3 regions of the Bacillus sp. WC2503 genome follow, and region 1 is predicted to be linked to each of the others. Evidence: riboswitches for the same ligand, from Rfam matches in the RefSeq annotation. Region 1 holds a riboswitch; each other region holds the start of a gene.

Region 1 (2,273 bases):
ACGATCATCCGTCTGTTTCAGAGCGTAAAGAACTTGCACAGTTACAGCCGTTCGCAAATGAGGCGAGTGTTTTATTTGATACGAGTTTAATGGGAGCATTTTCGTTAAAAGATGCTGCTTCGGGTTCTCGTTTTAATATTATGTCTGGTTTAGTAGCGATGCAAATGATGTTAATCGGACTGCTAGATGGTGTGCAATCGATCGGTGTGGTTACGCCTTACAGGGCGCAGTCACGCTTTTTATCAACGTGTATCAGGGAAATGTTGCAGAGAACGAAATATCAAAACATACCAGTATTAGCGGCGACAGTTCATAAGTTTCAAGGTTCTGAAAGAGATATGATGATCTTTGATACTGTTGATAGTTATCCACAAGAACGACCTGGTGTGTTATTCTTTGACCATAAAAACCATCGCCTCGTCAATGTAGCAGTAACGAGAGCGAGAGGGAAGTTCATTCAATTATCGGATTGCCATTATATGCGTAAAAATCTTTCGAGAAAACAAGCCTTATCACAATTAACAGCTCATATAGAACGTCACGGGGATGTGTATGATCGCACGACATCCAGACAATTATGGGAGCGGAAAATATCGAAACGATTACGCTGGTTTATGGAAATGAATCTGGAGGAAACGAAAGGGCTATTAAAAGATATTTTAGCTGCAAAACGAAAAATCATTATTTCACTTCCAAGTACGAAGCAAGTAGATAAACGAGTATGGCAAGCGTTAATGCGTACAAATGCACAAATAACGGTTTATAGTGATGGACCAGTTCCGTTAAAAAACGTAAAGTTACAAAGACAAAATAAAGCATTCCCATTTGTATTAATCGATGATGAAATCTTTTGGGCAGGGGCACCACTCACATCTCAAATGATGTTTGAAGGTAGTACGGAATTTCCGTACATATGTGCAAGACTACAAGCACCTGAGACAATTGGTGTATTAAAAGGATTTTTAGATATTCGGTAAATTCGGATAGGAATTCCTTGACTTTTGCTTGGGATGAACTTAGAATGAAAATAATTTAATACAATTTTATGAAAATTCTTATCACGAGAGGTTGAGGGACTGGCCCTATGACACCTCGGCAGCGGATTCTTTACGAATACTGTGCCAATTCCAGCAAGGTAACTTGAAAGATAAGAAAGAAGCTCATTTTGACTGTATATACAGAAGCCTCTTTCTATCCTTTAGAAAGAGGCTTTTTTACGTGAAAATAAAAGGAGGAAGAAAAATGGGAGCGACAAGAGTAACGTCACAAAGAAAAACAATTGAAGAGAGCATAGAAAGAAATAAGGAAAAGTACATAAAAACAAGTCATGATATTCATGCGAATCCAGAGATTGGTAATCAAGAATTTTATGCATCAAGAACGTTAAGTTTATTACTAGGTAGTGCTGGTTTTCAGCTGCAGCATAATATAGCTGGGCATGAAACAGGTTTTATCGCACGAAAAAGTTCAGGAAAACAAGGACCAGTTATCGCATTTTTAGCGGAATATGATGCTTTACCAGGACTCGGTCATGCGTGTGGTCACAATTTAATTGGCACAATTAGCGTTGCAGCAGCAATCGCATTATCAGAAACGCTTGAAGAAATCGGCGGAGAAGTTGTCGTGTTTGGAACACCAGCAGAAGAGGGCGGGCCTAATGGTAGCGCAAAGTCGAGTTATGTAAAAGCTGGGTTATTTAAAAACATTGATGCGGCGCTTATGATTCATCCGAGCGGAAAGACAGCGACGACGAACCCTTCACTAGCAGTCGATCCACTTGATTTTCATTTTTACGGAAAAACAGCTCATGCCGCAGCTTCACCTGAAGAAGGGATTAACGCATTAGATGCGGTGATTCAGCTTTACAACAGTATTAATGCACTTCGCCAACAACTTCCCTTAGACGTGAAAATTCATGGCGTCATTACAGAAGGCGGAAAAGCACCTAATATTATTCCTGACTATGCCGCAGCAAGGTTCTTCATCCGTGCAGCTACGCGAAAAAGATGTGCGGAAGTAACAGAAAAAGTAAGAAATATAGCACAAGGAGCAGCGTTAGCAACAGGTGCAAAAGTAAAAATTCATCAATTCCAAAATGAAATTGATGAACTACTCGTAACAAAAACATATAACGACATCGTAGCGGAAGAACTAGAACTACTAGGTGAAGAAGTAAATCGTAAAGAAAGAATCGGCATCGGCTCAACCGACGCCGGAAACGTCAGCCAAGTCGTACCGACCATTCACCCGTACATTAAAATAGGTCCAGATGA
Region 2 (2,273 bases), 1.7 Mb from region 1:
GTTGTTTTGTAGTAGATAATTTCTTGGAATTAGAAGTTTTACACGATTTAGCAATGCAACATGGGAAATTTGTAAACATATTAATTCGTGTAACGCCTGGAGTAGAGGCGCACACACATGAATATATTACGACAGGCCAAGAGGATTCAAAATTTGGATTTGGCGTTTCAAATGGTCAAGCGATGCAGGCAATTGGGCTTGCTTTACAAAAATCAAATTATAATGTGTTAGGGATTCATTCACATATCGGATCACAAATATTTGAAACGGCTGGTTTTGTTCGAGCGATTGAAGTTCTTCGTAAATTTTTGGAAGAGGTGAGAGAGCAAACGAACTATGTAGTAAAAGTATTAAATGTAGGCGGAGGATTTGGAATACGCTATACAGAGTCAGATACACCATTAACTCTTGAGACATATGTGCGAGCTGTAACAAGTGCAGTGAGAGAACAATTTACAGTATGTGAATATCCATTGCCAGAAATATGGGTTGAACCAGGCCGTAGTATTGTAGGTGATGCGGGAACGACAATTTATACAGTTGGATCTGTGAAAGAAATTCCTGGCATTCGGAAATATGTATCCGTCGATGGTGGAATGACAGATAACTTAAGACCGGCTTTATATAGCGCTCGTTACGAAGCGATGTTAGCGAATCGAGGAAATGATGAGAATGAGGAACTCGTTTCAATTGCTGGGAAATGCTGTGAGAGTGGAGATATGCTAATTTGGGATATTAATCTACCGAAAGTTGCTTCTTCTGATTTACTAGCAATTTCTTGTACGGGAGCATATGGGTACTCGATGGCGAATAATTATAATCGAATTCGGAGACCAGCCGTCGTCTTTGCGAAAGGTGGCACATCGCAAATTGTTGTGGAACGTGAAACGTACGAAAATATCATTGGGAACGATCGCATACGTATTAAAGAGCTTGTTTAAATAAGGAAAAGGAGTTGTTCGAATGGGCAATTCCTTTTTATAAAGTGAAACTATAATCAGTGGGGGGGGATTGCCCGCAAATAGCGGGATAAAATAAAATAATTAAAATATATCGGAAAACTAGGATTGAAAAAAATCAGAATTGTGATAAAATACAAATACAAAGCTTATCAAGAGAAGCGGAGGGAACTGGCCCGAAGAAGCTCGGCAACCTGCTTATAGAAAGCAAGGTGCTAAATCCAGCAAAATGGAATCCATTTTGAAAGATAAGGTAAAATATATTACCGAACAGTCTTTTCGAAATGGGAAAGATTTTTTTTATGAATAAAAAGGGGGGGCTGTTCGCGTGAGCGTACGGGAACATTTTGATGAAGTATCTGAGAAAATTCAAGCGATGCTTGCTGATATGAAATATGGTTCAATTACAATTGTGGTGCAAGATGGAAAAGTAATTCAATTAGAGAAAAGTGAAAAAGTACGTTTAAAGTGAAAAGCGCTGACTAGAAAAACTAGAGGCGGTTTTAATCTATTTTAATAGATTAAAACCGTCTTTTTGCTTTTACAGGGGGAAAAAACATGTTGACGTATGAAACGTGGGAAGAAAATCGTGTTTCATTTTCAGAGGAAGATGAAACGAAAGGCGCGCTATCCGTATTAAGTTGGGCTTATAAAGAATATAAAGATGAAATTGTATACGCGTGTAGCTTCGGAGTGGAAGGCATGGTTTTACTGCATCTTATAAACCAAGTAAATCCATCTGCTAAAGTTGTATTTTTGGATACAAATGTTCATTTTCAAGAAACGTATGAATTAATTCAAAAAGTAAGAGAACGATTTCCTTCATTAAATATTATAGAAAAACAGCCGGAACTTACACTCGATGAACAAGCGAAGTTGCACGGTGAGAAACTATGGGAAAGCAATCCGAATCTCTGTTGTAAGATTAGGAAGATTTTGCCGTTAGAAAAATCACTTACAGAGGAAAAAGCGTGGATATCGGGCTTAAGAAGGGAACAATCAGAAACGCGTAAGCATACAAAGTTTATAAATCAAGATCATCGTTTTCAATCTATTAAAGTTTGTCCGCTTATTCATTGGACGTGGAAAGAAGTATGGCGATATGTATACAAACATAACTTGCCATACAACCCATTACATGATATTGGATATCCAAGTATCGGGTGTGAGAAGTGTACGTTACCTGTAGGTGCCGGTGGTGATTCAAGAGATGGTAGGTGGACCGGGAAAATGAAAACCGAATGCGGTCTTCATTACCAATAAGATGTATCTTGAAATAAAGCTAAGAGGGGATATAGAAAATGACTACAAGAA
Region 3 (2,273 bases), 2.6 Mb from region 1:
ATGCTTACACACGATTCAATTTCGAAAAGAGCAAAAGAATTATATTGTAAAAGATACAATTACAGGAGAAAAATATGAAATGCCGCCACTTTGGATTGATGCATTGGCAATGATGCGTGACGGTTTTTTATTGGGAGAAATTGAGGAGAAATTAAAAGAAGAGTATCCAGCAGAAGAAGTAAATATACTAGCATTCACGAGGCAACTGTTAGAGCTAGAACTTGTTGGAATGGTAGATGGGGAAGAGATAGCTTGTACAAAGAAGAAAGAGAAAGATTATTTAGCTTGGGTACGTCCCCGGTTGGAACAATTTTTCCTTAATGTAAATAAAAAATATAGAAGCAAAGGTCAGTGATGATCTTTGCTTTTTTGTAGTCCATATTTTAAAAAATAACAGCGAATGCCCTTGCGAAAGCACCGTCACTATTTTTAATTTTTAAAGGTGCTGCTGAGAAAAAGAAACGTTTCGCTTTAATAGCATCTAGATTTGTTAAGTTTTCAATTAAGAAAATATTATTGCCTAACAGTATGTGATGAATGGGTGATGTTTCTGTCGTTACCTCATCGGGAGAAATAAAATCTAAACCGACTGATTTTACTTTTAATTCAACTAGTTCTTCAGCTAATTCTTCGGAAAGATAAAATGCTTCTTTCTCATAAGCTTCTGTATTCCATTTATTAGATAGATTAGAATGGAAAATGACAATATCGTCTTTTTTTATGTCGGCATTATGCAATACTTCTTTAGGGAGTTTTCTCTCTTGAACATGAGTGACATCGATGAGAACTGCTTCACCTACAAACTGATCAAGGGGCAATTGATCAATCGTTGTTGCACCAGAAATAAAATGCGCAGGAGCGTCGCAATGTGTACCGACATGAACGACCGAATGGAAATCTGTAACTTGATATCCTGTTTCTTCAACGCTTGTAATGGCTTCTAGTTGGATTGTTGGTGTTCCGGGAAATTGAGACATATTATTTTCAAACGTTTGTGATAGATCAATTACTTTCATTTTAAATACCTCCAATATATGTTTTTCAAATAATAAAAAGCCCATCTTTCATGATCAAGAAAGATGGGCTTTACATACTAGTTGCGTTTTATCTTCCAAAATGCAATGCATTTTGCAGGAATTAGCACCTATTCAGTTCTTATAAACTGAGGTTGCTGGGCTTCAAAGGGCCGGTCCCTCTGCCTCTCTTGATAAAGGTTTATTCAGTTTCGGAATTCGAAATATTCATGATATTTAAATTGTAATTCATTTCCTTTTTTCATGCAATACAAATTAGGTGTTCACCCAAATAAAGTTGCTCGCATATTGTAGCTTATGTAAGTAGACTGTTGCGAAGGAGTGAGTGCAGTGACAGGGAATGTGTTAAATTATTATGCTGGTGGTAATACAGCTAGAGGATTTCATAATTTATACGAAGAGAATTTAAAAGGGCTAGATAGGTTGTTTATTTTAAAGGGTGGTCCAGGAACGGGAAAATCTTCTTTAATTAAGGCAATAGGTCGTGAATGGGTTGAAAAAGGATATGATATTGAGCTTTTGCATTGTTCTTCTGATAATAAGTCGGTTGATGGGGTGATTATTCCAAAATTAAAAGTAGGAATTGTTGATGGAACATCACCGCATGTTATTGAGCCGAAAATGCCAGGAGTTATTGAAGAGTATATAAATTTAGGAGTTGCTTGGGACTCAGGTAAATTAAGAAAGCAGAAGGTAGAAATTGAACGGTTTGTATCAGAAGCGAGCAAGGCTTTCAAATCTGCTTACGGATGTTTTAAAGAGGCATTAGTTATACATGATGAGTGGGAGAAAATATATATTAATAACATTGATTTTAATAAAGCAAATGAACTAACAGATCAGCTAATTCAGAAATTATTTGCAGATAAAAAGGGGCAACAATCGATTGTGAAACATCGTTTTTTAGGAGCTGCTACACCGAAAGGAGCAGTTGATTTTGTTCCTAATTTAACAGAAGGATTGCCACATCGTTATTTTATAAAAGGACGCCCGGGCTCTGGAAAATCAACAATGCTCAAAAAGTTATCGAAGGCAGCAGAAGAAAAAGGTTTTGACGTTGAAGTATATCATTGCGGATTTGACCCGAATAGTCTTGATATGGTTATTGTAAGAGAATTAGGATTTGCAATTTTTGATAGTACCGCACCACATGAATATTTTCCAAGTCGCGTGGGTGATGAGATTATAGATATGTATGCTCTTATTGTTAAACCGGGGACGGATGAGAAGTATGCTACA

The links. A riboswitch is a leader RNA that binds a small molecule or an ion and turns the genes downstream of it on or off. The one in region 1 is predicted to bind S-adenosylmethionine.
Region 2: another riboswitch for S-adenosylmethionine. It lies ahead of ACUN26_RS03850 (YezD family protein); the one in region 1 lies ahead of ACUN26_RS12555 (M20 family metallopeptidase).
Region 3: another riboswitch for S-adenosylmethionine. It lies ahead of ACUN26_RS25970 (cyclase family protein); the one in region 1 lies ahead of ACUN26_RS12555 (M20 family metallopeptidase).

Annotation. Positions count from the first base shown of each region.
Region 1 covers NZ_JBQYMD010000001.1:2,452,571-2,454,843, reverse strand. The annotation lists gene ACUN26_RS12560 (AAA domain-containing protein) at 1-977, shown strand, start outside; SAM riboswitch class I at 1,053-1,154, shown strand; gene ACUN26_RS12555 (M20 family metallopeptidase) at 1,243-2,273, shown strand, end outside.
Region 2 covers NZ_JBQYMD010000001.1:710,633-712,905, forward strand. The annotation lists gene lysA (diaminopimelate decarboxylase) at 1-941, shown strand, start outside; SAM riboswitch class I at 1,106-1,214, shown strand; gene ACUN26_RS03850 (YezD family protein) at 1,288-1,431, shown strand; gene ACUN26_RS03855 (phosphoadenylyl-sulfate reductase) at 1,518-2,222, shown strand; gene sat (sulfate adenylyltransferase) at 2,261-2,273, shown strand, end outside.
Region 3 covers NZ_JBQYMD010000001.1:5,022,184-5,024,456, forward strand. The annotation lists gene ACUN26_RS25965 (hypothetical protein) at 1-355, shown strand, start outside; gene ACUN26_RS25970 (cyclase family protein) at 384-1,016, opposite strand; SAM riboswitch class I at 1,102-1,214, opposite strand; gene ACUN26_RS25975 (PRK06851 family protein) at 1,365-2,273, shown strand, end outside.